Regions from separate parts of the Arthrobacter sp. Y3224055 genome, predicted to be linked through region 2. Evidence: riboswitches for the same ligand, from Rfam matches in the RefSeq annotation. Region 2 holds a riboswitch; each other region holds the start of a gene.
What was found. A riboswitch is a leader RNA that binds a small molecule or an ion and turns the genes downstream of it on or off. The one in region 2 is predicted to bind S-adenosylmethionine.
Positions count from the first base shown of each region.

Region 1: linked by a shared signal. The riboswitch ahead of AC5RTY_RS13135 (bifunctional o-acetylhomoserine/o-acetylserine sulfhydrylase) and the one ahead of AC5RTY_RS10620 (O-acetylhomoserine aminocarboxypropyltransferase/cysteine synthase family protein) in region 2 are both predicted to bind S-adenosylmethionine.
Region 3: linked by a shared signal. The riboswitch ahead of AC5RTY_RS03035 (flavin reductase family protein) and the one ahead of AC5RTY_RS10620 (O-acetylhomoserine aminocarboxypropyltransferase/cysteine synthase family protein) in region 2 are both predicted to bind S-adenosylmethionine.

Region 1 covers NZ_JBNHGB010000005.1:141,664-151,938, reverse strand. Annotated here, with positions in the region: gene AC5RTY_RS13165 (amino acid ABC transporter permease) at 1-611, shown strand, start outside; gene AC5RTY_RS13160 (amino acid ABC transporter ATP-binding protein) at 608-1,405, shown strand; gene AC5RTY_RS13155 (PDR/VanB family oxidoreductase) at 1,426-2,382, shown strand; gene AC5RTY_RS13150 (M20 family metallo-hydrolase) at 2,505-3,773, shown strand; gene AC5RTY_RS13145 (CPBP family intramembrane glutamic endopeptidase) at 3,981-4,760, shown strand; gene AC5RTY_RS13140 (VOC family protein) at 4,845-5,486, opposite strand; SAM riboswitch class IV at 5,714-5,828, shown strand; gene AC5RTY_RS13135 (bifunctional o-acetylhomoserine/o-acetylserine sulfhydrylase) at 5,896-7,221, shown strand; gene metX (homoserine O-acetyltransferase MetX) at 7,302-8,372, shown strand; gene AC5RTY_RS13125 (winged helix DNA-binding domain-containing protein) at 8,470-9,636, opposite strand; gene AC5RTY_RS13120 (SGNH/GDSL hydrolase family protein) at 9,649-10,275, opposite strand, start outside.
Region 2 covers NZ_JBNHGB010000004.1:4,552-14,826, forward strand. Annotated here, with positions in the region: partial or broken gene AC5RTY_RS10610 (peroxidase family protein) at 1-224, opposite strand, end outside; gene AC5RTY_RS10615 (CoA-binding protein) at 411-908, opposite strand; gene AC5RTY_RS10620 (O-acetylhomoserine aminocarboxypropyltransferase/cysteine synthase family protein) at 905-2,380, opposite strand; SAM riboswitch class I at 2,473-2,567, opposite strand; gene malQ (4-alpha-glucanotransferase) at 2,891-5,092, shown strand; gene AC5RTY_RS10630 (putative endonuclease domain-containing protein) at 5,232-6,098, shown strand; gene AC5RTY_RS10635 (acetate--CoA ligase) at 6,319-8,487, opposite strand; gene AC5RTY_RS10640 (ABC transporter permease) at 8,463-9,386, opposite strand; gene AC5RTY_RS10645 (aliphatic sulfonate ABC transporter substrate-binding protein) at 9,386-10,275, opposite strand, start outside.
Region 3 covers NZ_JBNHGB010000001.1:626,800-637,074, forward strand. Annotated here, with positions in the region: gene AC5RTY_RS03020 (amino acid ABC transporter ATP-binding protein) at 1-577, shown strand, start outside; gene AC5RTY_RS03025 (hypothetical protein) at 871-1,083, shown strand; gene AC5RTY_RS03030 (prephenate dehydratase) at 1,171-2,040, shown strand; SAM riboswitch class IV at 2,204-2,318, shown strand; gene AC5RTY_RS03035 (flavin reductase family protein) at 2,371-2,877, shown strand; gene AC5RTY_RS03040 (aldo/keto reductase) at 2,929-3,918, opposite strand; gene AC5RTY_RS03045 (alpha/beta hydrolase) at 4,055-5,071, opposite strand; gene AC5RTY_RS03050 (hypothetical protein) at 5,258-5,635, opposite strand; gene AC5RTY_RS03055 (cytochrome b/b6 domain-containing protein) at 5,802-6,734, opposite strand; gene AC5RTY_RS03060 (FadR/GntR family transcriptional regulator) at 6,867-7,574, opposite strand; gene AC5RTY_RS03065 (MFS transporter) at 7,571-8,899, opposite strand; gene AC5RTY_RS03070 (hypothetical protein) at 8,968-9,153, shown strand; gene AC5RTY_RS03075 (glycerophosphodiester phosphodiesterase family protein) at 9,150-10,275, opposite strand, start outside.

The DNA.
Region 1 (10,275 bases), on a different contig from region 2:
TTAACTTTTTCCGGGGCACGCCGGTGCTGGTGCAGCTGCTGTTTTGGTTCAACCTGGCTGCGCTGTACCCGGTTATCACCCTCGGCATTCCGGGCATTGAACTGGACGCAAACCAGTTGATCACTCCCATGACGGCAGCGATCCTCGGTCTTGGCCTGAACCAAGGTGCCTACATGTCCGAGATTGTCCGGGCGGGCATACTGTCCGTTGACCACGGGCAGACAGAGGCAGCCGAGGCCCTGGGTATCACCCGCATGCAGACCATGCGGCGGGTGGTGCTGCCCCAGGCAATGCGCGTCATCATCCCTCCCACCGGCAACGAAACCATCGGCATGCTCAAGACCACGGCGTTGGTCAGCGTGATCTCGGTGCCGGAGCTCTTGTACTCGGCGCAGATTATTTACGCGCGGACCTTCGAGACCGTCCCGCTGCTGATCGTCGCAAGCCTCTGGTACCTGTTGATTACCTCGGTCCTGACCATCGGCCAGTACTACCTGGAGCGGCGATTTGCCCGCGGCAACCAGCGGAACCTGCCGCCGACGCCGCTGCAGCAGTTGAAGCGGTTTTTCGCCACCCATGACGCGCTCTCCTTGAAAGGCGGCAAGAAATGACGGTTACCCACGGCGTTGAACCGATGGTGAGGGCCAACGCGATCTGCAAGAACTTCGGTTCCAATCAGGTATTGAAGGGCATTGATTTGGAAGTGCAGCCGGGGGAAGTGGTCTGCCTGATCGGCCCCTCGGGATCCGGCAAGAGCACGTTCCTGCGCTGCATCAACCATTTGGAAACAGTCGACGGCGGCCGCATGTGGGTGAATGGCAAGATCGTGGGTTACGACCTTAAAGGCAGCAAGCTGTACGAACAGAGCCACAACGACATTTGCAGCAGCCGTACCGAAGTGGGAATGGTCTTCCAGCAGTTCAACTTGTTCCCGCACATGACGGTGTTGGAGAACCTGATCGAAGCACCACGGCTTGTCCGAAAGGAAAAGAAAGCCACGGCCGTGGCCCGGGCGATGGGACTGTTGGAAAAAGTAGGTCTGGCGGAAAAAGCCGAGGCTTACCCGAGGCAGCTCTCCGGCGGCCAGCAACAGCGGGTGGCCATTGCGCGCGCCCTGTGCATGGAGCCACGGCTGATGCTCTTTGACGAGCCGACCTCGGCCCTTGACCCGGAGTTGGTGGGTGAGGTCCTGAAGGTGATGAAGGACCTGGCCAACTCCGGCATGACGATGGTCGTGGTGACGCACGAGATGCACTTTGCCCGGGACGTCGCGGACCGGGTGGTGTTTATGGCGGACGGCTACGTAGTGGAGCAGGGGCCGGCCCGCGAGGTGATAACCAACCCGAAGAACGATCGCACCAAGGCCTTCCTGGCCTCTGTTCTCGCCGAACCGGCAGCAGCCTGATACCCACCGTGAGGGCAATCATGAATGAAGATTTTTTTGACGTCGAAGTTCGCTCAATCCGGCAGGAGTCCAACTGTGTAGTCTCCCTGCAGTTGGAACATCCGCTGGGCGAGGATCTGCCGGAGTGGGACGCCGGCTCACATGTGGACGTCCTCCTTCCCAACGGCCTCTTGCGCCAATACTCGCTCTGCTCTGAGCGGACGAACCGTGCTGCCTGGCGGCTGGGCATACTCCGCGAACCCGACGGGCGCGGCGGCTCGGCCTACGTGCACGACATGCTGAGGCCGGGAACCAAAATTCAGGTCCGGGGACCGCGCAACAATTTCGTCCTGGCACCTGCCGGCAGCTATGCCTTCATCGCCGGCGGCATTGGCATTACCCCCATCCTGCCGATGATCCGCGAGGCCGCCGCCCTCGGAGTCCCATGGCGTCTGCTCTATCTGGGGCGGAGCCGCTCGTCGATGGCGTTTCTCGATGAGATCCAGTCGCTTGGGGGAGACATCCATATCCACGCGGATGACGAAAGCGGCTTCTACCCGTTGGCAGAACTGTTGGGGGACCTACCCTCGGAAACACACGTTTACGCCTGCGGTCCCGGGCCATTGCTAAATGTCATCCAGACGATTGCCGACGGGTGGGAAGTCCCTGCGCGTTTTCATTGTGAGCGCTTCACCGCCACCGGCGATAACTTACGTATGCCGGTGGGCGGCAATTCGGCGTTCATCGTTGAACTGGCCGATGGGACGGAGGTCCCGGTGGGCTCGGATGAGACCATCCTGCAGGCCCTTGAGTCGGTCGGGATCACCCCTTTGAGCTCCTGCCGGGAGGGAATCTGCGGCACCTGCGAAACTCCTGTGCTGGGCGGCGAAATCGACCATCGTGACTCGCTGCTCTCCGACGACGAACGCGAGTCCGGAGACACCATGATGATCTGCGTCTCCCGGTGCAAGGGCAAGCGTCTGCTGCTGGATTTGTAGGCGAGCGCCTTGCAGCCGAAGGCACCACAGCCCTTCATCTCACACCAGGCCCTTCCCCCAGCCGGTGAACAGACGGCAGCCTTAAGGGTGAGTGCGTAAAACGCCGCCTTAGGAGTAGAAACATGCAGGATGCGGCATCGCTGGAGCCGGTCCAGGAACGTCTATGGGCCGATCTGATAGATCTCTCACAACTACGAGAATCCGACTCACCTGGGTGGAGCCGCCCGGTCTTCAGCGATCCTTATTCGGCGTCCCGCATCTGGGTACAATCCCGCATGCGGGACGCCGGCCTCGAAGTCACTGTTGACCCTGCAGGAAACATCGTCGGCCGACTCCGAGGGCGCTATTCCGGCCCGCCGCTAGTCACCGGGTCACACACCGACACCGTGGTAGGAGGCGGACGATTCGACGGGATCGTCGGAGTGCTTGGAGGCATAGAAGCTGCGCGCCGCTTCCGCGAGACTTCCACGATGCTCAATCATGATCTGCTGGTCGTCGACTTTCTGGGTGAAGAAGCGAACCCCTACGGTGGATACTGCCTCGGTAGCCGTGCGGCAGCTGGCGCGATGAGGACGGAGGATCTGAACCGTACAGACTCAGTTGGCAACAGACTGGGCGACGCGGTGGCACGCTTCGGCGTGGATCCAAACGGCATGCTTGCACGCTCGTGGGCGCAAAACGAACTACACGGGTACCTCGAACTGCATGTGGAGCAAGGCCCGATCCTTGAGCAGAAGGGAATCGATGTAGGAATTGTTACCTCAATCGTTGGCGTTCACACGCTGCTCGCCACCTTTCTCGGCAGATCGGATCATGCCGGCACTCGTAACATGGATGACCGGCGGGATGCATTGGTCGCTGCAGCCAAGGCCGTCCTGGCCGTCGAACGGGAGGCCTGTGAAGCACCTGTCCATGCGGTCGCGACCAGCGGCAACCTGCTCGTTGAAGCAGGTTCTGGAAACGTGATTCCGGGTCGAACAACGCTGATGGCAGAATTCCGCAGCGACAATCAGATCTGGCTCTCTGGTGTGCGGAGAAGGGTAGCCGATCAAATCCTTCGGCAGAGCGCCGAAAGCGGAGTGGAAGCACTCCTTGACTGGGCGGCGGAAACTCCTGTCGTACCGGCTAACGCATCAGTACAGAACGTGACGGCATCAGCACTCGATGGCCTCGGGCTCCCCTGGATGCCCATGCCGAGTGGCGCCGGTCACGACGCTGCGCACCTGGCAGCCCGCTGCCCTGCTGGAATGATCTTCATCCCATCTCACAACGGCCGAAGCCATTGCCCGGAAGAGTGGACAGACGCCGTGCACATCAGTAGAGGAGTGCATGTGCTGGCAGCCAGCCTTCTAAAAATGGATCGGACGGAAACCTTGAAACCTGATTTCTAGCCGCGCGATTCCTGGCGGTCATTACACTACTGGCACCTAGCCGGTTTCTAATGGACTCCCGTCTTGGGTGGCGAGATCGATCACCGCGACCCGCTGCTCTCCGACGATGAACGCGAGGCCGGAGACCCCATGAGGATCTGCGTCTCCCTCTGAAAGCACTCCACGCCTTGTATCTGCGCCCGCGGTTCTCTTGGGAAGATGGGGGCTATGGACAAGCAGAAGGTCGCCACCGCGAGCACGCCGCGCACGGTCAAGTACTACCGGGCGGAAGTGCTCATCGTCCTGGGACTCTCGCTCGGGCAGTCGGCGGTCTATGCCGTGGTGAACCTGCTGGAAAAAATGACCCGCGCTCCGCTGGCCTCGCAGACGACCACGCTGAACCCGGTGCTGAACGAGCGGGAGCTCTTCGATTTCGTGTACCAAATGCTCGGCATCGTCTTTGCGCTGGTGCCGGTGGCCTTGGTGCTGTTTTTGATGACCGTTCCCGGACGGTCGGCCTTCCGGGCGATCGGGTTCACGTTTTCCCGGCCCCGGCTGGACTTCGGCTTGGGCTTCCTGCTCGCGCTGGTGATCGGTGTCGGGACGCTGGGCGTTTATGCCGCCGGCCGGGCCCTGGGTATCACCACCGCCATTGTCCCGGCGGCCCTGGACGAATACTGGTGGACGGTTCCGGTGTTGATCCTGTCCGCGCTGCGGCATGCGGTCCTCGAAGAGGTGGTCATGGTGGGCTATCTCTTCAACCGCTTCGCGAGGTTCGGCTGGGGCATTTGGTCCGCGATCTTCGTCAGCGCCGCCCTGCGCGGGACCTACCACCTCTACCAGGGCATCGGGCCGGGCATCGGGAACTTCCTCATGGGTTTGGTCTTCGGCTACGCCTATACAAAGGCCAAGCGGGTGATGCCGCTGGTGGTGGCGCACGCGCTGCTGGATATTGCCGGTTTCGTCGGCTACACACTGCTGGGGCCGGCCATCGGCATCGGCACGTGAAACCGGCCGGGCAGCGCAGCGGCGCCCGGCCTTGCGATCAGGGCGCCGCTGCGGCGATCGACGACGTCGATCCTCTCGAAAGACTTACAGTTCGACGATTCCGTTGGCGGTTTCGAAGCGGACGGACAGGATGCCCGGCGTACCGTTCGGTGCCGTCCAGGCGACCTTGACGTCGTCCAGCAGGCCGTCGACCGGCGTGCCTAGCCAGTCCGCCACCCGCTCGGAAGAGCCGGCGATGGTCAGGCCGATCAGCTTGACCGTGGCGGGGCGGGCGTTGGACGGGTGCAGCGGTTCGGTGCCGTCATCCCAGCGCAACATGTAGGGCACCTGCGGGTCGGCGATGAGGCCCTTGATCCCGATCTGCTGCCAGCTCAGTTCCTGCCCATCCGGGAACTTGCGGTTGCCGGGAACCGCGTGGCGGCCCAGCCGTTCTTCGAACGGGGTCAGGTCGTCGACCGCCACGCACCAGCCCATCCAACCGCCGCCGGCTTCCGACCGCGCCCGCACTGCCTGGCCAAAGGGGGCCTTGTCGGAAGCGGGGTGGTCGAGCACCTCCACGACCTCCAGGTAGTGGTGGTCGGTGAGGGGGAAGATCATATTGCGGGTGCCGAAGCGGGGGTGAACCCCGCCCTTGACGGCGTCGATGCCCAGGGCTTTGGAGATCCGCTCTGAGGTGGCAGCCAGACCGTCGGGTTCAGCGGCATAAGAAACATGGTCGAAGCGCATGGCATTATCTTGGCACTTTGTGAACCCGCTCTCGACTTAGGGTGACCTAAGTCACTCAATTTGCGGCTCGTGGTGAACGCGCCGTTCCGGACAGCAAATCCGCCTCCCCGGCACGCGCCGGCAACAGTGACGAAGCGGACGGTCGGACAGGCGGTCCGGAGACCGGTGCCCAGTCATAAGGTGTCATATTGTTGCGGCCGCCGGCTTGTCTGCGGAGACTGGAGGCAGGTCATGAGTGCCAGCGCAAAACCCCGGTTTGCTGGCCGGCAACCCTCCAACCGCGGTGGGGTGCCCCGGGTGAAGACCAGGCAGCCGCCATAAGGCGGTGCGCAAGCGCGGGTCACACCCGGGACAGACATGCCGGCACGGCCGGATCCCGGATGGCCCCTTCCAGTGAAGGAGTTGCACCATGTCCAACGCCGATTGGTCCTTTGAAACCCGTCAGATCCACGCAGGGCAGGAGCCGGACGCCGCCACGGGCGCCCGCGCACTGCCGATCTACCAGACCACGTCGTTCGTGTTCCCCAGCGCGCAGAGCGCGGCCGACCGGTTCGCCCTGTCCGAACTGGCACCCATCTACACCAGGATCGGCAACCCCACCCAGGAAGCGGTCGAGACCCGGATCGCCAACCTGGAGGGCGGCGTCGGCGCCCTGCTGCTTGCTTCGGGCCAGGCCGCGTCGACGTTCTCCATCCTCAACCTGGCCGAGGCCGGCGACCACATCGTGGCCAGCCCCAGCCTGTACGGCGGCACCTACAACCTGCTGCGCACCACGCTGCCCAAGTTCGGCATCGAGGTCACCTTCGTCGAGGATCCGGACAACCTGCAGCAGTGGCGCGATGCCGTCAAGCCGAACACCAAGGCGTTCTTCGGCGAGGTCGTCTCCAACCCGCGCCAGGACGTGCTGGACCTGGAGTCGGTCAGCGCCATCGCCCACGAAAACGGCGTGCCGCTGATCGTTGACAACACCTTGTCCACCCCGTACCTGATCCGCCCGATCGAGTGGGGGGCCGACATCGTGCTCCACTCGGCCACCAAGTACCTCGGCGGCCACGGGACGGCGATCGGCGGCGTGATCGTCGACGCCGGCACGTTCGATTTCGCCGCCGACCCCGAAAAGTTCCCGGGGTTCAACACGCCGGACGACACGTACAACGGGCTGGTCTTCGCCCGCGACCTCGGCGTCAACGGCGCTCTGGGCGCCAACCTGGCCTACATCCTCAAGGCCCGGGTGCAGTTGCTGCGCGACCTGGGGTCCGCCATCTCGCCGTTCAATGCCTTCCTGATTGCCCAAGGGCTGGAGACGCTGAGCCTGCGCGTGGAGCGGCATGTGGCCAACGCTCAGAGGGTGGCCGAATTCCTGGAAGAGCACGACGACGTTGCCTCCGTCGCGTACCTCGGCCTGCCCTCCAGCCCCTGGTATGAGCGCGGCCGCAAGTACGGCCCGAAGGGGACCGGCGCCATCGTCGCGTTCGAAATCAAGGGCGGCATCGAGGCCGGCAAGCGCTTCGTGGACGGCCTTGAACTGCACTCGCACGTGGCCAACCTGGGCGATGTGCGCTCGCTGGTGATCCACCCGGCGTCGACCACCCACGCCCAGCTCTCGGCCGCGGAGCGGGTCGCGGCCGGGGTAACCGACGGGCTGGTCCGCCTGTCGGTGGGCATCGAGAACGTCAACGACATCATCGCCGACCTGGAGGCCGGTTTCCGCGCCGCCAAGGGTGCGGACGACTAGGCAAGCAGGTAGAGCGCAGCGTGACGATAGTGCAACCGCAGGAACTGGTGGAACAGGCGACCGACGGCATCCTGCGCCGGATGCCGGTTGGTGCGCTGGAGTTGGAAGCCGGCGGCTATCTGCCCGAGGTGGTCCTCGGCTTTGAAACCTGGGGCACCTTGAATGCGGACGCGTCCAACGCCGTCCTGATTCAGCATGCCCTGACCGGCAGCACGCACGTCGCACGCGGCTGCTCGGACGAGGACGGTTGGTGGGACGATCTGGTGGGCCCCGGTGCCACGATCGACACGGAGCGCTATTTCGTCGTGGCCGCCAACATGATTGGCGGCTGCTACGGCTCCACCGGTCCCTCGTCGCCGGCTCCGGACGGGACGCCGTGGGGTTCACGCTTCCCGTTCGTCACGATCCGCGATTCGGTCCGGGCCGAGGCGCGGCTGGCCGACGCGCTGGGGATCCGGCGCTGGCACACGGTGCTCGGCGGGTCGATGGGTGGCGCCCGCGCGCTTGAATGGGCGGCTACGTTCCCGGAGCGCACGGCCCGGTGCGCCGTCCTGGCGTGCGGCGCCGCGAGCACCGCCGAACAGATTGCCTTCGCGCAGGCGCAGGTCGCGGCCATCCGGCTGGACCCGTACTTCTCCGGCGGCGACTATTACGGGGGCCCCGCTCCCGAGGCTGGACTGGGTATCGCCCGGCGGATCGCGCACATCAACTACCGCTCGGAGCCGGAGCTGGAGTACAGGTTCGGCCGCAAGGCGCAGGCGGAGGAGCAGCCGTTCGGCGGCATTACGCCGTCCGCCCGTGGCCGCTATGCCGTGGAAAGCTACCTCGACTACCAGGCGGACAAGCTCGTCGCGCGCTTCGACGCCAACAGCTACATACTGCTCACCGAGGCCCTCATCAGCCACGACGTTGCCCGGGGCCGGGGCTCGCTGGAGCAGTCGCTGGGCGGCCTCACCGACACGCAGTTCTTCGTCGCCGCGGTGGATTCCGACCGCCTGTACTTCCCGGAACAGTCGCGGCAGCTGGCCGAGGCGCTGCCCGGGGCGGTCAAGGTCCACACCATCGAGACGCCGCTGGGCCACGACGGTTTCCTCACCGACATCCACCAGCTGCACGAGGCCCTCACCGAGGCGTTCTTCGCGCCCGCCTGACTTTTCGGCCCGCGTGACAGCGGCCTCGGTACGACGTCGGTGCGCGCCCTCCGCGCCGATTGCCACCGCCGCGCCCGATCGGGGGGGGAGCGGAGCGTCAGGTCAGTTCGAGCGATACCGGCCGCCGCAGGAAGGCCGCGTACCGTTCCACCGCGTCGTCCACGGCCTGCCGCTCCGGCTCGGTGAAGAACCGCAGCGGCTTGAGCCGCAGCTCGGCGGAGCCGGGCCGGAGGACGTGTCTCCAGTTGCCGGCCATCCGTCCGTCCAACAGCAGCACGTGGATCGGCACGTCGCCGCCCGGCGCCGCCGGCGCGCTGCCGCCCAGATAGCCGCGGGTTTTGGTGTAACCCATGACGTATTCGTCGTAACACTGGATCAGGTCCGCCCGCGGGTGTCCGTCGCCCGCCGCGGCTGCGGCGCCGCCGATCGTCCCGGCGGCGGGGGAGTACCAGAGCTGTTGCCCCTCGGTTTCGAACAGTTCCAGTCCGTCTCGGCCCCCGGCTTCGAGGCCGCGCTTGACGTCCGCCTGAGGCAGTTTGGACCAGTCGGAACAGTCCTTCAAGGTCGCCGGTCCGCGGCTGGTGAAGTACCGCCCGGTCAGTTGGGCCAGCGCCGCGTCGCGGTCGAAGTCCGCGGCCAGCGGCGGTACCCGCTCGTCGAAGGCCGCATACGTTTGCTGCACGGCGCCCGACCTGGCCGTCCGCGGAGGCCCGTTCACCAGCACCCGATCCATTTCCGCATGGAACACCAGGTGCCCCAGCCGCTGCCCGCGCAGCGTCGCTCCGTTCAGCCTCGCGCCGTCGTCCTTCAGCAGCGCCGCCTGGGCGAGCCGGGCGGCGAGCTCGTCCCTGGTGAGGTGCCGGCCTCCGGCGACGGCCGCGGCCAGCACGTCATTGCTGCGCGCCACCGTTGCCTCATCCAGTCCCAGCTGCCGGTCCCGGCCCTTGTTCCCTGCCTTGAGGCGGGGGCCGGAGAGCAGCATCAGCCAGCGTAGGTCCCCGGCCGCCACAAAGTGCCAGGTGGGCCGCAGGACATGCGTGCGCAGGATGCGTCCGCCGGCGATCGCCGCATCCACCTCCGCAGCGTTGTCCCGTGCCGGTCCGCCGCAGCGCTGGGCCAGCGACCAGCGGGCATAGGCATATTCCTGGGACTGGAAGGCGAGCAGCCAGCGCAGGGCGGCGGCGGCGTCGTCCCGGGGGCTGTCCCACAGCCGCTGTGCCCGCAGCCGGTGACGGCGGATCTCCTGGGGACTCGGCTGCTGCACCGGCTGCTCCTGTTACCCGGCCGCGCCGGGAGGCATGCCCGGACCGAAGAAGGGGTCGGCGGCCGGCCGCTTGGGCAGGATCCCGTCGCCCGAGGACTGGTGGCGGACCCGGCGCAGGACCCACGGGACCAGGTGCTGGCGGGCCCATACCAGGTCCTCGGTGCGGGCGGTGCGCCAGTTCTTGGGTGGCAACGGTTTGGGCGTCTCGGGCTGCAGCGAATGCTCCACGTTGAGGGCGTCCAGCACCATGGCCGCGATGGTGTGGTGCCCCAGCGGGGAGAAATGCAGCCTGTCAGGTGCCCACATCTGCGGTGCCTTCAGCTGGCGCAGCGCCCACATGTCGGCCACGACGGCGTTATGGCGTGCCGCCACCGTGCGCAGGTTCTCGTTGTAGATGGCCGCCTTGCCGCGGACACTGCCGATGACGGGCGTATCGCCGATGTCGGGCGCGGTAAACAGGACGATGGTGGCTTGCGACGCTGCCAGCCGGGTGACGGCGCGGTCGAACTTCTCGGCCAGGGCGTCCGGGTCGCCGCCCGGCCGGATCACATCATTGCCGCCCGCGCAGATCGAAATGAGGTCCGGCTGCAGGGCCAGGGCCGGTTCGACCTGTTCATCGATGATTTGCTGCAGCAGGCG
Region 2 (10,275 bases):
ATCTTGATTTGCTTCAGGATGAACCGCATGTCCCCGGCATTGAGGGTCAGGCCTTGGCCTACCGGCGCTGCCAACGCCGCGGGGGCGAGGGCGGAGGGCAGCACGCCCGCGCCCAGCACCAGCGCGGCGAGCCCGGCCGTGACTTTCCGGGGGAAGGATGGCCTCCCCTTGTCGGCACGTTCAGTGCCCCTCCTCGGTTGTGGATCGGTTGGTGCAGTAAACACGGTGACTCCCCCTAGTCGAGTGATGTGTGGCTGGCCACAGCATCCGATGAGGACCTTGGGGAAATCCTTGAAGGCTCTTTCCGTCTACTTCCGGGCAGGAAAAGACCCGCCCCTTGCCCCCGGCCCTCCACGTGGAAGGCCGAGGGACAAGGGGCGGGGCGGCAGGCCCTCGGGGCGGCAGGCCCTCTAGGCGGTCAGCTGCCGCTTGGAGGAGATCACCCCGGTGTCGAAGCCGGCCAGGTGCAGGCCGCCGTGGAAGCGGGCGTGCTCGATCTTCACGCAGCGGTCCATCACCACGTTCAAGCCGGCGGCCTCGGCCTGGGCCGCAACCTCCTCGTGCCAGGAGCCCAGCTGCAGCCAGAGCGTCTTGGCGCCGACGGCCAGGGTTTCCTCCAGAACGGTGGGCAGGTCGTCGTGCCTGCGGAAGACGTCCACCAGATCCGGCACCTCGGGCAGGTCCGCCAGCGACTTGTACACCGGCTGGCCCAGGATCTCCTTCGCCACCGGGTTCACGAAATACACCTTGTACGGCGAGCTGGACAGCAGGTACGTGGCCACGAAGTAGCTGGCCCGGCTCGGCTTGTCCGAGGCACCGACAATGGCGATGGATTTGGTGTTGCGCAGGATGTTCAGACGCTCCGCGGCGGACGGGCCGATCCAGGTGCGTTCCGGTGTCGCGGTCACTTGGCGGCTCCTTCTTCGGCTTCGATCAGTTCTTCGACGGACTCGACCACGCGCGTTCCGGGCTCTGTCCGGGGGGAGCGCTCCGCCGGGATCGTGCACGACTCGCCGGCATAGCTGGGCGAGGCGAACTCGGAGCTGTCGAACGCGGCGTCCTCATGGTCGCGGCTGGGACCGTGCTCGGCGCCGGCCTGCTGCGAGGCGGCCAGCGCCTGGTCCAAATCCCAGAGAATGTCGTCCACGTCTTCCAGACCCACGGAGATGCGGATCAGGTCCTCGGGCACGCCGGCAGCCACCAGCTGGTCGGCGGTGAGCTGCTGGTGGGTGGTCGATCCCGGGTGCAGCACCAGGGTGCGGGCGTCGCCGATGTTGGCCAGGTGGCTGGCCAGCTGCAGCGATTCGATGAACTTCTGGCCTGCGGTGCGGCCGCCCTTGACGCCGAAGCTGAACACGGAGCCCACGCCCTTGGGCAGGTACTTCCGGCCCCGCTCGTAGTGCGGGTGCGCGGGCAGGCCGGCGTAGCTGACCCAGGAGACGCGCTCGTCGGCTTCCAGCCACTCGGCCACGGTGCGGGCGTTGGCCAGGTGCTCGTCCATCCGCTGCGCCAGCGTCTCCACGCCCTGCAGCAGCTGGAACGCGGACTGTGCCGACAGCGACGGGCCGATGTCGCGCAGCTGCTCGGACCGGAGCTTCGTGAGGAAGCCGTACTCGCCGAAGTTGCCCCACCAGGACACGTTGCCGTAGCTGGGCACCGGCTCGGTCATCTGCGGAAACTTGCCGTTGCCCCAGTTGAAACGGCCGGATTCGACGACGACGCCGCCCAGCGTGGTGCCGTGGCCGCCCAGGAACTTGGTGGCGGAGTGGATCACGATGTCCGCGCCGTGCTCGATCGGGCGGATCAGGTAGGGCGTGCTCAAGGTGGCGTCCACGACCAGGGGGAGCCCGGCGTCGTGCGCCACCGCGGCCAAGCCGGCGAGGTCCGCGATGTCGCCGGACGGGTTGGCCACGATCTCGGTGTAGACGGCCTTGGTGTTCTCCCCGATGGCCGCGGCGAAGTCGGCCGGGTCGTTGGAGTCGACGAACGTGGTCTCCACGCCGAACCGGCGCAGCGTCACGTCCAGCTGGGTGATGGTGCCGCCGTAGAGCTTGGACGAGGCCACGATGTGGTCGCCCGCCCCGGCCAAGGCCGCGAAGGTGATGAACTCGGCGGCCATGCCCGAGGACGTGGCCACCGCGCCGATGCCGCCCTCGAGCGAGGCGATGCGCTCCTCGAACGCGGCGACCGTCGGGTTGCCAATGCGCGAGTAGATGTTGCCGTACTTCTGCAGCGCGAAGAGGTTCGCGGCGTCGTCGGTGTCTTTGAACACGAACGAGGTGCTCTGGTAGATCGGTACGGCCCGGGCACCGTGCTCGGCGTCGGGCGTGCCGCCGGCGTGCAGGGCACGGGTGCGGAAACCGAATGTGCGTTCAGCCATCAGGCGGTTGCTCCTTCAAAACTTGGGTTCCCGGAATGACGGTCCTGGCGGTACCGTGCAGGCACCGTCCGGATCAAAGATTGCTTGCGCTCTCTCCATCGCTTCTGGCGGTAGCACCTTTCCGGTGGCGTCCGGATGGTTGCTGCGGTGTCAAAGAGCCAGATCTCTCAACCGCTCGGGATGGTCCCGTCCATTCTCGCAACCAACGGCCGCGGCACCAAAAAATGTTGAGCCGCGTTGCGTCCGGGCTGTGGGCGCCCGGGCCCTGAGGCGGCACGCCGTGCGGTTGCCCGGGCTTGCGGCGGCCCGGCACGACGGCGGTGCTCGCCTTCGCCGCCCGGCCTCGCGAACGCTTTGGACGTTCGGAATTGCGGACGACGCCTCGCTGTTTGTCCGACCTGCGAATGCCCGGCACGACGGCGGTTCTCGCCGCGCGTCGGGGCCACGATATTCGCCGTACCGGCGTGACGAACGTTCCCGGGTCCGGACAGATCACCGTAGATTGGGTCTATGGCTGAACTTTCGGCGCTGCAGCGCCTCGCGGGGAAACATGGCGTTGGCATTACCTTCCGCGGCTGGGATGGCGGCGAGAAAACAGTCAGTGAGGCAACGCTGGTTTCCGTCCTCACCGCGCTGGGCGTCCCCTGTGCCACCGACGACGACGTGACGGCTTCCCTCCGGGCCGCTGAACTGGCACCGGTGCAGCGCACGCTGCCGCCCGCCGTCGTCGTCCGCCAAGGCACTGCCACCGAGGTTCCGGTCAATGCGCGGCGCGGCGTCCGTCCGCGGGTCCGGATCCTGCTGGAGGACGGCTCCCGGCGCGACGTCGAGGTGCTGGCCGGCGGGTCGGAGGATGCGGAAGGTGCCCCGCCTGTTCGTTTCACGGCGGTGGTGCCGGCGGACATCCCGCTGGGCTGGCACACGCTGGAGGTCGTGGAGCGGTCCGAGCCGATGGAGGCCGGGACCGGCGCGGCCCCGGAAATGCCGGAGGTGATGCAGGCCGGGACCGGCGCGGCCCCGGACCGGTCGGAATCGATGGAGCCCGGAACCGGCGCGGCCCCGGAGCCAACCGACAGCGAGGCGCGGTGCGCCCTCGTGGTCACCCCGCGGCGCCTGACCACCGCGGACCGCCTGCCCCGCACGTGGGGGTTGATGGCACAGCTGTACTCCGTGCGCTCGCGGTCCTCCTGGGGCATCGGCGACCTGCATGACCTGGCCAGCCTCGCCGAGACGGCTGCCGCAAAGGGCGCGGGCTTCGTCCTGATCAACCCGCTGCACGCGGCCCAGCCGAAACCGCCGGTGGAGCCCTCGCCCTACCTGCCCTCCACGCGCCGGTTCGTCAATCCGCTGTACCTGCGGGTCGAGGACGTGCCCGAAGCCAGCGGCATCCCGCTGGCCAACAACTTCCACGACGCGAACCTGGACGCCGGCATCCTGGACCGCGACCCGGTCTTTGCGGCCAAGCTGCAGGCGCTGGAAACGGTCTTCGCTGTGCCCCGGTCCGCGGAACGCCAGCAGCGGTTCGAGGCCTTCCGCGCGCAGGAAGGCGAGGGGCTGGAGCGCTTTGCCCTGTGGTGTGCCATGGCCGAAACTGTTCCGGCCGGGGCACCGGAGTGGTCGAATGCCGTGTTCATCGAAGCGCAGCGCAGCGAGCTGAAGGACCGCATCGAGTTCCATCAATGGCTGCAGTGGCTGTGCGACGAGCAGCTCGAGGCGGCGCAGGCCAGCGCCCTCGATGCGGGAATGAACATCGGGATAGTGCACGATCTCGCCGTCGGCGTCCATCCCACCGGCGCCGACGCCTGGACGTTGCAGGATGTGCTGACCCCCGGCATCTCCGTGGGCGCGCCGCCGGACATGTTCAACCAACAGGGCCAGGACTGGTCACAGCCCCCGTGGCATCCGCACCGCCTGGCCGAATCCGGCTACGTTGCCTACCGGGACATGCTGCGGACCATCCTGCGGCACGCCGGTGGCATCCGGGTGGACCATATCCTCGGGCTGTTCCGGCTCTGGTGGATCCCCGCCGGCAGCCCTCCCGGCGAAGGCGCCTACGTTTACTACGATCACGAGGCCTTGATCGGCATCCTCGCCCTGGAAGCGGAACGGGCCGGCGTCGTCGTTATTGGTGAAGACCTCGGGGTGTTCGAGCCGGGCGTGCAGGACTACCTGGCCGAGCGCGGCATCCTGGGGACCTCCATCCTGTGGTTTGAGTACGAGGACGGCAGCCCCCGCGCACCCGAGCGCTACCGCCGATCCTGCCTGACCAGCGTCACCACGCACGACCTGCCGCCTACCGCCGGCTACCTGGCGGGCAAGCACGTGGAGTTGCGTGAATCGCTGGGCCTGCTGAACCGGCCCGTGGAGGAGGAACGGGCTTTGGACCAGGCAGCCCAAGAGGCAGTGCTCTCCACGGTGCGCTCGCGGGTGCCGGCCGCGCCACAGCACGACGACGGCGCCGGCCCCGCCGCCGAACAACGCACCGTCGAGGCGCTGCACGCGTTCATCACGCAGACCCCGTCGGTGCTGCTGGGCGTTGCGCTCACGGACGCGGTGGGGGAGCTTCGAACCCAGAACCAGCCGGGCACCGCGGACGAATACCCGAACTGGCGGATCCCGCTGGCCGGGCACGACGGGGCGTCGGTCCTGATCGAGGACCTGGCCGCCAACGAGCGGTTCGACTCGCTGGTGCGCGCCCTGGGGCAGGATTAGGCAGGTCCACGCCGAGCCGGAAGCCTCTCGCCGCCCCGCCGGAGGACTGGCGCACTCAACTGGGCCGCGAAGCCTTCGGTGCGCGCGACGCAGTCCGTTCGCAGGTCTTCGGCGGCCGCTACTCATTGCTGGTCATCCGATGTCCACAATTTCGGGCCGGCAGTGGTGGCGGCCGAAGGGTGCGGTCATCCTCGATTACATGCAGAGTCCCGAAATGATCGCCGGCTGGGTGGCGAAAAGAGGAGGAGCAGCCCTCGTCAAGGACCTGCGCAGGGCGGGCATCGGACCGGATGCGATCAAGGTGGCCATCGCGTCGGGCGCCGTGACGTCCCTTCGACGGGGGCTAGTAGGCACTGCCAATGCGGATGCCGATCTGCGCATCGCGATGATGGCTGGCGGGCTCATCACGTGCGTCTCGGCCGCCGGGGAGCTGGGACTCTGGACAGTGAAAGACCCGCCCCAATTGCATCTCTGGACGGATCATGGCAGACAACCTGAGACCGTGATCAAGCACCGTGGCAGGCTCGCAGCCGAGGGGAGGTGGGGTTACGTAGGGACCCTGGATTGTGTGCTGCACGCAATCCGCTGCCGGCCGCGCTTGGAGGCGCTGGTTATAGCCGAGTCAGCGGTACGCCTAAGACGGGTTTCGAAGGCAGAGCTTATGGATCGTCTGCCGGGAACACGAAACAGCTTGCGGCGGCAGTTGGTGCAGGGCATAGGCCATGACGCCGACTCGCCGTTGGAGGTCATTGCCCGGGAACTCTTTCGCGCTGCCGGGCTCCACGTGGAAACACAGGTGCTGATCCGGGGGCTCGGGCGGGTGGACTTGCTGGTGGAAGGCCGTCTCATCATTGAGCTGGACGGATTCGTTTCCACTGGGATCGCGCGACCTTCCTCAAAGACCGGAGACGGAACAATGCGGGCATGCTCAGTGGGCTGCCTACCCTTAGATACGTTTACGAAGACTTGGTCTTCGCGCCGGAACGCGTTGTCGCGGAGGTCTTGACGATGCTGCGGAGGTCGGCCTGATGGACCAGCCTGGTTCGCTCCCACGTATAGGACTAACTTCCCTCGTTTCGGAAGGGTCATATCGCCCTGACTAGGAGAAACGTCGTGAGCCTCCGCTGAGACGTGGGAGCGAACGGCCGGTGACGCCAAGCGGCCGGCCAAAACTTGGGGAGTTTTGGCCGGCCTCGGTGGCACGGCGGATAAGAGTGCAGAAAACTTTACCGTGCGTCGCAGATGGCCTGGATCTGGGCGATGCACGGTTCGTTCTGCAGGCTGGTGGTGTCGCCCAGCTCCGTCCCCTCGAACAACTGGGTCAGCAGCCGGCGCATGATCTTTCCGCTGCGGGTCTTGGGCACGTCGGGCACAAACACCACGTCGCGGGGCTTGGCGATCGGCCCGATTTGCGTGGCCACGTGGTCCCGCAAGGCCGCAATCGCCGCTGCCCGCTCCGCAGCTTCCGCCGCCTGCTCGGCCGTCGCCGTTCCGGCGGTCCGGCCGGCACCCGACTGCCCGTAGGTCTGCCCGGCCCCCGCGGCCTCCGCGGCCGTTAGCCCCGCAACCCTCGTCCCGATCAGCGACTTGTCGCGCGGCACCACGAAAGCCGTGGCGGCATGCCCGGTTTTGGCGTCGTAGGTCGGGCAGACGCCGGCCTCCACCACCGCCGGGTGTGAGACCAATGCGGACTCGATCTCGATCGTGGACAGCCGGTGCCCCGAGATGTTGATGACGTCGTCCGTCCGGCCCAGGATCCAGGTGTCGCCGTCGGCGTCGAAGCGGGCCCCGTCGCCGGCCAGGAACCAGCCCTGCGCCGCGTACTTTTCCCAGTAGGACGTGAAGTAGCGTTCCGGGTTGCGCCACACCGTCCGGGCCATCGCCGGCCCGGTGCTGGTGACCACAATGTTGCCCTGCTCGCCGGCACCCACCCGGGCGCCGCCGTCGTCCACGATGTCCGTGGCCAGCCCCGGCAGGGCGCGGGTGGCGCAGCCGGGCTTGAAGGACGCATCGGTCTGGCGCGGCGAGAGCACGGTGGCCCCGGTCTCCGACTGCCACCAGGTATCCACCATCGGCACGCCCGACGACGGGTCCCCGGCGACCAGCGAATCCCGCCCCACCTGGGTGCGCAGCCAGCGCCAGGCCTCCGGGTTCACGGCCTCGCCCACCGTGCCGCACATGCGGATGGAACTGAGGTCGTACTCGGCCGGAATGCCGTCGGGGAACCAGCCCATCAGCGACCGGACCAGCGTGGGCGCGGTGTAGTAGCTGGTCACGCCGTAGCGCTCGATGACCTCGAAGTGCCGGCCGGGGTGCGGGGCGTTCGGCACGCCCTCGTAGATCACCTGCGTGACGCCGTTGCTCAGCGGACCGTAGATCTCGTAGGTGTGCGCCGTGACCCAGGCCAGGTCAGCGGTGCACCAGTGCACGTCGGCCTCGCGCGAGTCCGGATCCGGGTTGCTGAACAGGTACGAGTGGCTGAACGAGGCCTGCGTCAGGTAGCCGCCGGTCGTGTGGACCAGGCCCTTGGGCTGGCCGGTGGTGCCCGAGGTGTACATGATGAACAGCGGCGTCTCGGCGTCGAACGCCTCGGCCTCGTGCACGCGCGGCTGGGTCTCGACGACGTCGTGCCACCACACATCGCGGCCTTCCACCCAGTTGATGTCCGTGTGGCCGGTGCGGTTGATCACCAGCACGTGCTCGATCGCGTTCTCGCCGGCGACGGCCGCGTCGGCGTTGGCCTTGACCGGGACGGCGGTGCCGCGGCGGTACTGGCCGTCGGTGGTGACCAACAGCTTGGCGCCGGTGTCCTCCACCCGGAACTTCAGGGCCTCCGCGGAGAAGCCGCCGAAGACCAGCGAGTGCACCGCCCCGATCCGCGCGCAAGCCAGCGTGATCACCACGGTTTCCACCAGCACCGGCAGGTAGATGACCACGCGGTCGCCCTTGCCGACGCCCAGCGCCAGCAGCGCGTTGGCGGCCTGCGAGACCAGCTCCTGCAGCTCACGGTAGGTCACCGTCCGGCGGTCGCCGGGCTCGCCCTCGAAATGCAGCGCCACCTTGTCGCCCAAGCCGGCTTCGACGTGCCGGTCGGCGCAGTTGACCGCGGCGTTCAGCGTTCCGCCGTCGAACCAGCGCAGCTCCGGGCCCCGCCGCGCGGCGGTGTCCACCGGGGTGGCGGAGTGCGCGGTGTGCCACGGCTCGGCCCACTGAAGCCGGGCCGCCGCGCGCTCCCAGAACGCTATCCGCTCGGCCTCGGTCTGCGGCTCCGGCCACTCGGTCACCCGGTCGCGGTACGGCGCCGGGCCTTCCTGACCGACGACGGCGGTGCTCCCAGCGGCGCGGCGGCCGCCGGCGGTTTCGGCTACTTCTATGCCCATCTCTTGACTGCCCATTTCTCCGCGACTCCCAGGAGCGCGTCGGTGATCTTGCCGATGATGGCCAACAGGACGATGGCCAGCAGCAGCCGGTCGGTGCGGCCGTTGTTTTGCGAATCCGTGAGCAGGAATCCCAGGCCCATGGAGGAGGCGATCAGTTCCGCCGCCACCAGGAACAGCCAGGCCTGTGCCAGCGCCAGCCGCAGCCCGGAGAACACGGCGGGCACCACGGCCGGCAGCTGCACGGTGGTCAGCAGCTTCACGCCCTTGAGCCCGAACGCGCGGCCGGCTTCCACCAGGTTCTTGTCCACGTGGCGCAGGGCCAGCGAGACGGTGGTGAACACGGGGAAGAACGCACCGATCAGGATCAGCGTGACCTTGGAGTCCTCGCCGATCTTCATCCACAGGATCAGCAGCGGCACCCACGCCAGCGACGGCACCGCGCGGAGCGCCCCGATGGTGGGGGAGAGCAGCACATCGGCAACCCTGGACAGCCCGATCAGCGCGCCGAAGACCAGGCCGAGGGCGGCGCCAAAAGCGAAGCCCAGGAGCACGCGCTGGGTGGAAATGGCCACGTGCTGCGCCAGTTCGCCGCGCTGGATCAGGTCGACGGCGGCCTCGACGACCGCCGCAGGAGCAGGCAGTTGGACCGAGCTGAACAGGCCGGCGGAGGTGCTCCACTGCCAGGCAGCGAGCAGGGCGGCGGGCAGCAGCAGGCCAAGTAGCAGGCGGGCCCAGCCGTTGCCGAGCACCCCGGTCGGGGACCATCCGTTGGCGGGGGAGCGCTCGGTCGAGGGGCCGTCCTGTTCCGGCCGGGGCGCGCCCGCGGTTTTGAGGACGCCGGTGGCCGCGAGGCCGTCCTGACTGGTGGCGTAAATGCTGGCGCCGGAGGCGCCGGGATTGCCGAGGTGCGTCATCAGGATTCCTTGATGGCCGACGGATCGGCCTGCTTCACCAGCGAATCGTCGAGCAGGGTGGCGAGGGCCTCGTCGATGTCGGCCTGGCTCTTCACGTCGCCGGTCTCGACGAATGCCGGCCCGACCTTCGCCAGCACGGCGCGCTGCTTCTCGCCCGGGGCCGCTTTAACGTCCAGGTTGCTGCGCTCGGTGATCACCTTGGTGGCAACCTCGAGGTCCAGTCCGGCAACATCGGCCAGGATCTGAGCCGTTTCCTCCGGGTTCTCGGCGGCCCAGGCGCGGGCCTTCTCGTACGCGTTCACCACGGCCTGGGCGACCTCCGGCTCCTCCTCCAGGAAGGACTCGGTGGCGTTCAGGAAGCCGTAGGTGTTGAAGTCCAGGTTCCGGTAGAACAGCTCGGCGCCGTCCTCTTCTGCGCCGGCCATGATCGGATCCAGGCCGGACCAGGCGTCGACCGAGCCCTGCTTCAGCGCGGTCAAACCGTCGGCGTGCTGCAGGTTCTCCACGGTGACGTCGTCGGCGGAGAGGCCGGCCTCTTCCAGCGACTGGAGCAGGAAGAAGTAGGGGTCGGTGCCCTTGGTGGCGGCCACGGACTTGCCCTTGAGGTCCTCGACGGACTCGATGCCGGAGTCGGGCAGCGCCACGAGTGCGGCCCATTCCGGCTGCGAGTAGAGGCTGATGGTCTTGATCGGCGAGCCGTTGGCGCGGGCCAGCAGCGCCGCGGAACCGGCGGTGGAGCCGACGTCGACCGCTCCGGACCGCAGCGCCTCGTTGGCCTTGTTGGAACCGGCCGACTGCACCCAGTTCACCTCGACGCCGTCGTCGGCCAGGGTGGCCTCCAGCCAGCCCTTTTCCTTGATGACCAGGCTCAGCGGGTTGTAGGTGGCGA
Region 3 (10,275 bases), on a different contig from region 2:
GGTCGCCTTTTCGGGCGGGCCGGCCGTGAATTTCGGTTCGCCGGTGAACCGAAAACAGATCGCCGCCCTGCGCGACCGCAGCGCCATGGTGTTCCAGCACTACAACCTGTTCCCGCACATGACCGTGCTGCAGAACATCATCGAGGGCCCGGTCCAGGTGCAGAAGCGGTCCAAGGCCGAAGCGGTGCGCGAGGCCAGGTCGCTGCTGGACCGTGTCGGGCTCTCCGGCAAGGAAGACCAGTACCCGCATCAGCTCTCCGGCGGACAGCAGCAGCGGGTCGGCATTGTCCGGGCGCTGGCGCTCAAACCCTCGCTGCTGCTGTTCGACGAGCCCACGTCCGCACTGGATCCTGAACTGGTGGGCGACGTGCTGCACGTGATCAAGGAACTGGCTGACGAGGGCTGGACCATGGCCCTGGTCACCCACGAGCTGGCCTTCGCCCGTGAAGTGGCCAGCGAAGTGGTGTTCATGGACGGCGGCGTGGTGGTGGAACGCGGACACCCCGAACAGGTGCTGCGCGAACCGCGGGAGGAGCGCACCCGGCAGTTCGTCCACCGGCTGCTCAACCCGTTCTAGGACCGGGTTCACTTCCGGCTGGCCCGCCCTCCCCCGACCGCTTCCAGCATCCGCGGCGGTCCCGCGTGACCGGTTTCCAACACGCGCGGCGGTCCCGCCTGACCTGCTTCCAGCACCACACCGCCGCGCCGGGTGTGGCGCACGCCACGCCGGTGCGAAATTCATCTGATGTCATCTGGGATGGCAGAATGTAAAGTTCCATGCACCGTTCCGCATGGCAGGCTCGTTCCGGCCGGAAGCTTCCATCCCGCGTTTCTCCTGCGCGGAAACCTCCGGCCACGAAAGGCAGAACCATGGCCACTTCCCTGGCTACCAAGTCGTTGACCGCACAGACGGCTTCCGAAGCGCACGATCTCCTGAATGCTGCGGTCGAAGAGTTGCAAAAGCTCGCCGCCATCGACGGCGATTGCGGCATCCTGGTCACTCGCACCGGCCCCGGGCAGTTTACGGTGGAGCTGAGCGACGACGTGCCCTACGGCATCACCCAGGAATCGCATCTGTACTAAGCGGTTGGCGGGCCGGTCCCGGTTATATGACGCCGCCCGGTTGCCCGGAATGAAGCGCCGGCCCGCCCCGGTGGGATAATTTCGCCCATGGCTCCAGCGATTGCGTACCAAGGTGAACCCGGCTCGAACTCCCACATGGCTTGCCTGGAAGTGCGCCCCGGTTGGGAAGCGGTGCCGTGTGCCAGCTTCGAGGATGCGTTCGCTGCCGTCACCGGCGGCGAGGCGGAACTGGCCATGATCCCCATCGACAACTCGATCGCCGGCCGGGTGGCGGACATCCACGCCCTGCTGCCGAAGACCACCCTGCAGATCGTGGAGGAATTCTTCCTGCCCATCCGTTTCAGCCTGCTGGGCGTACGCGGGGCCACCGTGGAGCAGGCCCGGGAGGTGCACAGCCACATCCATGCTTTGGGCCAGTGCCGCAAGCTGATCCGCAGGCTCGGGCTCACTCCGGTCATCGCAGGCGACACCGCCGGTTCGGCCCGGGAGGTGGCCGAATGGAACGACCCGACCAAGGTCTCCCTGGCGCCGCCGATGGCCGCCGAACTCTACGGTCTGGAGGTTTTCGCGGAAAAGGTCGAAGACGATCCGACGAACACCACACGGTTCGTGGTGCTGGCCGACCGCCGGCCGGTCCCGTCCCGCGAGGAACTTCCCGGTCCGGCCGTAACCAGCTTCGTGTTCCGCGTGCGGAACGTGCCGTCCGCGCTGTACAAGGCGCTGGGCGGTTTCGCCACCAACGGCATCAACATGACCCGGTTGGAGAGCTACATGGTGGGCGGCGAGTTTGCCGCCACCATGTTCATGGTGGACGTCGAAGGCCACCCGGACGATCCGGCCATGGTCCACGCCTTCGAGGAACTGGACTTCTTCACCACCGAAATCCGCATCCTGGGCGTCTACCCGGCGCATCCGTTCCGGCAGCGGACCGTGCGCCCGGGCGCCGCCGCGCAGTAGCCGTGGGACCAGCAGTCGGACAGTAGCCTTCGGGGCAGCAGCCGTCGCACGGCCGCCCGTCGGGGCAGCAGACACCTCGCGGCGCCCGGAAGTAAAACGCTGCATTTGACGAACTGTTACCGGCGTTTGACCCAGGCCCTTCCCCGCTCTTAGCGTGGAGACGAATCAAGAGCGCCAACTTCACAGCCCTGGCTGGTTGGCCGGCAACCCTCTACCGTAGCGGGGTGCTCCAGGTGATGATTCGGCCCGCCGGGTATGTCGGCAGGCAAGTACGCGTATCCACCCGCAGCAGCTCGGCCGCAGCGGATGCGCCCAAGCCCCAAGGACGCCATGTCGCTACACCATGACCTGACCCCCCACACGTTGCGCTCCGCCTTCGGCCGCTTCCCCTCGGGCATCGCGGCGCTGTGCGCGACCGTCGCCGGCGAGCCGCAGGGCATCGTCGCCTCCTCGTTCACCGTGGGCGTCTCCCTCGAGCCGCCGCTGGTGATGTTCGCCGTGCAAAACACCTCACGGACCTGGCCGCTGGTCCGCCGGGCCAACCGGATCGGCGTCTCGGTGCTCGGCACCGGACACGACGGCGTCTGCCGCCAGATCGCGTCCAGGAACGGTGACCGCTTTGCCGGCCTGAGCCTGCACGGCACGGACGACGGCGCGCTTTTCCTCAACGACGCGGCGCTCTGGCTGGACTGCTCGGTGCACCAGGAGGTCCCGGCCGGGGACCACCACGTCGTGCTGCTGCAGGTGCACGGACTGTCCACGCACGACGGCACCCACGAGCCCCTGGTCTTCCACGATTCCGCGTTCCGCCGGTTGGAACAGCCGGCCTTCGTCTAGGACCCACGGTCCCGGCTTCCGCCGGCAGCCGGCGGGGCCGGGCGGGGGCAGCTAAGGCAGCGGCCTGCCTCGGGCCGCCACCCACAGGGAGTACCACTCCTCGCGGGTCATCGATGCTCCAACCGCTTCCGCCTCGGCACAGGCCCGGATCCGGTCCGGGCTGCTGGTACCGACGACCGGCCGGATGCCTGCCGGATGCCGCAGCAGCCAGCCCAGCACCACGGCCTCGGGCGGGCACCCCTTGTCCCGGGCAAGTTCCGTGACCAGGGCTGCCGCTGCATGATCCGCCGGGGGTGAGGCATCCGCGGGCGCGGAAGCATCCGGTGTCGCGGCCTCCGCTGCCGCACGCCCGCTGTACCGGCCCTGGGCCAGCGCGCCCCAGGCCTGCAGCTCCACCCCGTGGGCGGCGCAGTATTCCAAGGTGCCGTGCGGGAAGCTGATCCCCGGTCCCTCCGGGTGGTTCACCAGCACCCCCGACTCCAGCCAGTCGCGTCGGTACAGGCTCATTTCCAGCTGGTTCACCGCCAGCGGTTCATCCAGCGCCGACTGCAGCCAGCGCATCTGTTCGCCGGACATGTTCGAGACACCAAGGCGGCGTACCTTCCCGGCCATCCGAAGCTCGTTGAACGCCGCGGCGATCTCCTCGGCCGGCGTCAGCGGATCGGGCCGGTGGATCAGCAGCGTATCCAGGTGATCGGTGTGCAGCCGGCGCAGGCTTTCGTCGGTGCGGGCCAGGATGGCTTCCCGCGAGGAGTCGTAGTGCCCGACCATGCCGGGGACCGGCAGCCGGATGCCGCATTTGCCCTGCAGCCGGATCGAGTCGCGCAGCTCGGGACTTTCCGCCAGCACCCGCCCGAACGCGGCCTCGGCCTTGCCGTGGGCGTAGATGTCGGCGTGGTCGAAGGTCGTGATCCCGGCCTCCAGCGCCGCCGCCACGGCCGCGTGCGCGGCCGCCACATCGGCCGCTTCCAGCGGCCCGCTCCCCCAGCCCCCACCCAACCCCATGCAGCCGAAAATGAGGCGCGAGCCGGCGTCGTTCATTGATAGTTCCCCCTTCGCTGGGCAGGTTTCCAGCGTACGACGGCGGTGCCCGGGGGAGGCATCGGCGCCGGCCCCGGGTGATGCAGACACCGAAGAACACCCCTCGTAGCGGGGCGCCGATTCAACTCGGGTGGCATCAGCCGGTGTGGCGACGGAGGAACGCCACGCTGCGCTCCAGCACCTGCCACGCCGCTTCCAACTCCAGGTTGAACTGGAACTGGTGCCCTAGGCCGGCCTCCGTGTGGGGGAAGAACTCCTCCACGGCCGCGCCCTTGATCCGCAGCGCTTCGACCAGCCCGAGCGAGTGCGGCAGCAACGGGTCCGTGTTGCCCGCTGACACGAAAGCCGGCGGATAGCCGGCGCCCACGTGCTTGGCCACGGAGGCCAGCGCGACGTAGGGACGCTCCAGATAGTCCTTGGCCCCGGTGTAGGACCACAGCACCGTGCGCAGGTAGTTCTGGTTCCCGGCCTGGTCCGCCCCGGCGAGCGAGAGGTCGTACGCCCCGCAGTGCAGCAGCACCGCGCGCAGCCGCTCCGGCTTCATGGGCGAGGCAATGCCGAGCCTTTTGGCATAGTCGGGATCGGCGATGACCAGCGCCAGTTGTGCGGCAATTTGCGCGCCCGCAGAGTCCCCGGCCAGCACGATGCGCTCGGTATCGATGTGCAGCCGGTCGGCGTTGTGTTCCAGGTAGCGCAGCGCGGCGGCCGTCTGGCGCACCGGCGCCGGGTAGCGGCGCACGTGGGCCAGCGAATAGTCCACTCCCACGGCGGTGAAGCCGTAGGAGGCGAGAATCCGCAGGTAATTGGCGACGTCGTTCTTGGTGCCGGAGATCCAGGCCCCGCCGTGGATCCAGACAATTGTCGGAAGGCGCAGCGAATCCTCGGCCGCCTTGTCCGGGAAGAACACGTCCAGGCGGGTATGCCCGTGGTTGCTGAGGTATTCCTGATCCAATACTTCGCTGATTCCGTCCGGCACGTGCCGGGCCATCGCGCGGGCCGTGCGCCGGCCGTCCCGTTCCGACAGCACCCGCAGCAGCACCGCAAGCGGCCGGGGGCTGAAGCGCAGCCACAGGACCAGGCCGCCGGCAAGGGCCGCCGGGACGGTGACGAGCACGGCAACTGCTGTCAGTGCGCGGCGGATACGGACCTGCATGGCTTCCTCCGATCGGCCGGTAGTGAACCAATCGTGAGCCCGCCCCGCCCGCGGGGCAAGCCCCTCCCCTGCCTGACCGTCAACCGTCGGAACCCCCCGCCCGCGAAGGGACGTGAGACCCGCAAACGGCTGGACGGCCCACCGACGAAAAGCCTTGCAGCTCCCCGCCAAGGGCGGGAAACCACGTCAACCGAGGGCAACCACCAGGCTCAGCGCGGCCAAGACCAGGGCGACCGGCGTCATGGTCCACCGCTCGGGCTTGCTGCGCGAGATGGCGTTCATCAGGACGCCGACGAACAGGTACGCGGTCAGGACCCAGCCAAGAACGAGCGACGCGGTCTCCGGCAACGCGTCGAGAAACTGCGCGCGGTCCATGATGACGAACACGAAGAACGCATACAGGAGCACCGAGACCGCGCTCCCGATGCGCAGCTTCGCCGGCAGGATGCGGTGGCTTCCTCCCCAGGCGAACCGGCCCAGCGGCAGGCCCGCGGCCAGCAGGATCTGGAAGACGGCCAACAGCGCGAAGACAAGGCACGCGGCGATGGCCGCAACGGTGATCATGGCGAGCAGTGTAGCGGTGCAGCCTTCAGCCGCGGTCAGGCGGTCAGCGGCTGGCGGTAAGGCGGCGGCCACGCGGGCCACGCGGTCAGCGGCCGGCGATCAGGCGGCCGCGCGGTCAGCGGCTCGTGACCTTGCCCGTCAGCGAGGCGATCGGGCGGCCGCGCGGTCAGCGGCTCGTGACCTTGCCCGTCAGCGAGGCGATCGGGCGCAGGAAGATCGGCCGGGCCAGGAACCAGGCCGCCACGGTCACCGCGACGGAGGCGGCAAAAATCCAGAAACCGGTCCACCCGCCGTCGTCCGTGGCCGCATACATGTGGTTGAGGTTGCGCAGCGCGCCGGTGGCCAGCACCAGCGTCACGTGCACGATGATGAACAGCACGAAATACACCATCACCGGAAAGTGGATGGCCCGGGCCGCCTCAATCGGGAAATATTTGTTGACCGCAGCCCGCTTGGGCCAGGCGGCCGAGGTGCGCAGGCCGGAGACGATGGCCAGCGGGGCGGCGATGAAGACGGTCGCGAAGTAAGTCAGCAATTGCAGCGCGTTGTAGTTCACCCACCCGTTCTCCAGCGGCCAGTCCAGCGAGGCGTACTGCAGCACCGCGGACAGCGCGTTCGGGAAGATGTCCCAACTGGTGGGCACAATCCGCATCCAGTGCCCGGTCGCGAAGATCAGCACCATGAAGACGATGCCGTTCAGCACCCACAACGCATCCAGCGTCAGGTGGAACCACAGGTTCAGGGTGATCTTGGTGGGCGCGTTCCTGGTCTTCACCAGGCCCTTGTTGTTGCGTGTCCAGTACGCCGGCGAGCGGGTGCCGGCCCGTACCTGCAGTCCGGTGCGGATGATCAACACGATCAGGAAGAAGTTGAGGAAGTGCTGCCAGCCCAGCCAGGCGGGCAGCCCGACCGGCGCGGATTCGGGCAGTTCGGAGCGGCCCGGGTAGGCGGCCAGGAAGTCCTGGACGCCCGGCATTGTGCGAAGCCATTTGGCCAGCAACACCAACAGCAGGAGCACGACGACGGCGCCGGCCACCGCCGCGGTAATCTTCAGCCACGTCTTTCGGGTGCTCCCGGACGGTTTCGTCGAAGTGGACATCGCCAGCTTTCCTCGTTCCCTACGTCCCGTCAGTCCGGGCTTCGTGATTCAAGGTACCCCGGCGGGGCGGCATTGTGCCACACGCGCGGCCGCGGCGGCCAGAGCCCGCCGCAGCACGGCGTGAGCATGGCGTTAATGGCCGTGCTGCGGCATCCATTTCAGGCAGTAGCGCAGGTTGGCGGTGACGGTCCGCACCGCAGCTTCTTCGTCTCCGGCCGCGATGGCGTCCGCGAGGTCCTCGTGTCCGGCGCGCAGGCATCCATCGAAGCCGTCCCGCAACCGCTGGGCCATCTTGGTCCCGTGGAACACATCGCCGAAGCTGCCATACAGCTCGTGCAGCAGCTGGTTGCCGGAGGCCTCGGCCACGGCCAGGTGGAAGTCCCAGTCCGCGGCGATCCAGCCTTCCAGGTCCTGTTCGGCCCACGCATGCCGGCGCCGGGCCAGCATCTCCCGCAGCGCCTCCACGGCGCCCCCGGGGGCCGGCGGCTCGGACCGCGCCGATTGCGCCGCCAGCCGCGCCGCCTGGGTGTCCAGCGCGAAGCGCACCTGGAGCACGTCCTCGTCGTCGTACTCACGGTAGGCGCGGCGGGCGGTGCCGCTGATCTCGCTGGTGGCGCGCACGTACGTGCCGTCGCCGCGGCGCACCTCGAGCATCCCGGCGTGGGCCAGGGCCTTGACCGCCTCGCGCAGCGTGCCGCGGGAGACGCCCAGGCGTGCCATCAGTTCCGGCTCGGGAGGGATCCGGGACCCCAGCTGCCACAGCCCCGCCGCGATGGACTCCCGCAGCCTGGACGTGACTTCCTCCGCCAACGGCGGCCGCTGGAGCGGGCCGGACCTCACGCCCGCGCCTTCCGCACCAGGCCGCTGACCGCGTGAGCCAGCAGCAGTTGCATCGCCGCGCCGGCCACCAGGAGCACCAGCGGTACGGTCCAGTCGGCGAGTGCATCGTGCAGCAGACCCAGGCCGAACGGGCCCAGGGCGGCGAAGAGATAGCCCACCGATTGGGCCAGCGTGGACAGCGCGGTGGTCTCGGCCGCACTGGAACCGCTGCGGCTGATCACCAGCATCAGCAGCGGGAAAACCCCGAAACCCAGTCCGATCAAAACCGCGGGCAGCACGGCGAGCTCGGCGGGCAGCACGAGCAGGGCGAGGTAGCCCGCCAGCGACGCCGCGCAGGTGATCATGAAGGCCGGCCGCAGCAGGCCCGGGCGCGCCGCCATGGACAACAGCAGGACGACGGCGGGGATGGACACCAGCTGGACCAGCGCGAGCAGCTGCCCGGCGGCCGCGGCATCCACCCCGCGCGAGATCAGGATGTACGGCAGCCAGCCCATCACGGAATAGACGAGCAGCGCCTGGATGGTGAACAGGCCGGTGAGCAGCGCGCCCTTGCGCGTGAGCAGCAGCGGCCACGGCGACGAGTGGTCCCGGGTCCGCGTGCCCGAACCGCGCCTGCCGGCCACGGCCATGGGAAGGAACACCGCGAGCCCGACGACGGCCAGCAGCGCCCACGCGGCCAGCGCGAGCGACGGCGAGTCCAACTGCGCGGCCAGAGGGACGCTGATGGCCGCGGCCAGGGTGGCGCCGACGGACATGGAGATGGTGTAGGCCCCGGTCATCGTTGACGGCCGGTGCGCGAAGTACTTGCGGATGAACGCCGGCAGCGCCACGTTGCAGACCGCCAGTCCGGACATGGACACCACCGTGCCGGCCAGCAGCATCCCGACGGATTCGACCCCGCGCAGGCCCAAGCCCGCAATCAGCAGTGTCAGCGCAAGTGCGATGGCGCGTTCCAGCCCCATGCGGCTGCTCAGCCAGGCGGTCGCGGCTCCGGCCACGGCGAAACACAGCACGGGAACGGTGGGCAGCAGTGCGGCGACCAGCGGCCCGTACCCGAGCAGCTGCTGCAGGTCGTGGAAGAGCGCGGCCGCGCTGGCTATACCGGCCCGGAGGTTCAACCCGATGAGTATCACGGCGGCTACGGCCGCGGCGATGAACCAGCGGCGGTGCGCGGCGGCGGGCGCCGGGGCAGGCTCCTGTACATTGAGCTCCGGCACCAGGGCCTCGGCGAACTCCCCCGGAGCCTCGTCGCCGCCCGGCGCGTGGTCGCCGCCCGGCGCGTGGTCGCTGCTGCTGCCGCCGCTGGGCCGTCGCTCCAAAATCATTCTCTAAACGTTAGACGTTTGATGTCTGAGCACCAAAATGCGCGGGCCGCCAAGCAGGGCCGGCCGGAATGGCACGCGGCGAGAGCACCGCCGTCGGTACTTTGGGGGACGACCGGTCCGTCCTCCCGCCGCCCGGCGAGAGCTTCGCCGTCGCAGCTTCGGGCGCGCGTTTGGGCAACGCGATTAACGAGGCCGGCACCTCGGGCAAGGCCGCCCGAGGTGCCGGCGTAGGAGCTGCAGATCCTGCCGCCTAGTTGGCGAAGACGTCCTGCAGCGTGCCCTGCGGGGCCCACAGCGCAATCGAGTCGCCGGTGTTGTTCAGTACTGACACGGTGCCATTGTTGTAGTAAGCCTCGACGCTGTTGGTGCCGGGACCGGTGTAGACCCGCAGCTCCGCGCCGGGGGCAAGCACGTAGCCCTCGCCCACAGCCAGGATATTGTTCGCCCCGTCGCGGATGATGTAGCCGCTGGCGTCGATGCTGTGGTTGGCGGTGTTGCGCAGCACCACGTGCTCGCCGGTCTCCGACTGGACGTCGCTGCCGGCGGGGTCATTCACCGCGCCGGCGATTTCCAGGCCGGTGCCCGCGGGGAAGGGCTTCTGCCCGTCCAGATAGCGCATGGTCTGGATCGGGAAGTCACCGGTGACGGCATCGACGCCGAGGTCGATGGAGTGCTGGACGGCCTCGGGCGAGTTGGCGGTGTAGACGCCGACGACCAGCCCGGCGGCCTTGGCGTCTGCAACATTTTGCGCCGTCAGGGTGCGGTAGTTGGTGCCGATCGAATCGGCAAAGGCCGCCCAGGATTCCAGCGTGGCCGGACCCGGGACGGTGCTCGAGAGCTGCTGCAGCGCGATCTCGGGGGCCAGGCCGGCGAAGGTGCGGTTGGAGGCCTCGTCGAAGCCGAGGACCTGGACCTTGTCGGCGGCAACAAGCTTCGTCCAGGCGGCATCGGTGCGGAGCTCGTCGGCGACGAGCTGTTCGATGCCCGGGGAGTTCTTCGGCGACTTGATTTCGATGAACACGCCGGTCTTCACCGTGGCGATCTTCGCCGCGTCATCCAGGTGCGGGATCCGCTCCCCTTGGTACTTGGCGCCGAAGTAGGATCCGGCGTCGAGCTGCTGCAATTCATCCCAAGTAAAGGACGTGATGGGGTCCCCGGCACGCTCGGGGAATACCTCCTCCACGTTGGTGGTCCGGGCCGGAGTGTCGTCGTGGAACAGGAACGGTACGCCATCGGCGCTGAGCTGGACGTCGATCTCGAAGAAGTCGGCGCCGGAGGCGCGCCCGTCCTTGAAGGCCGCAACCGTATTTTCGGGGGCGGTGCCGGCGGCCCCGCGGTGGCCGATCAGCAGCGGGGCTTCATCCTGCCCGCCCGGG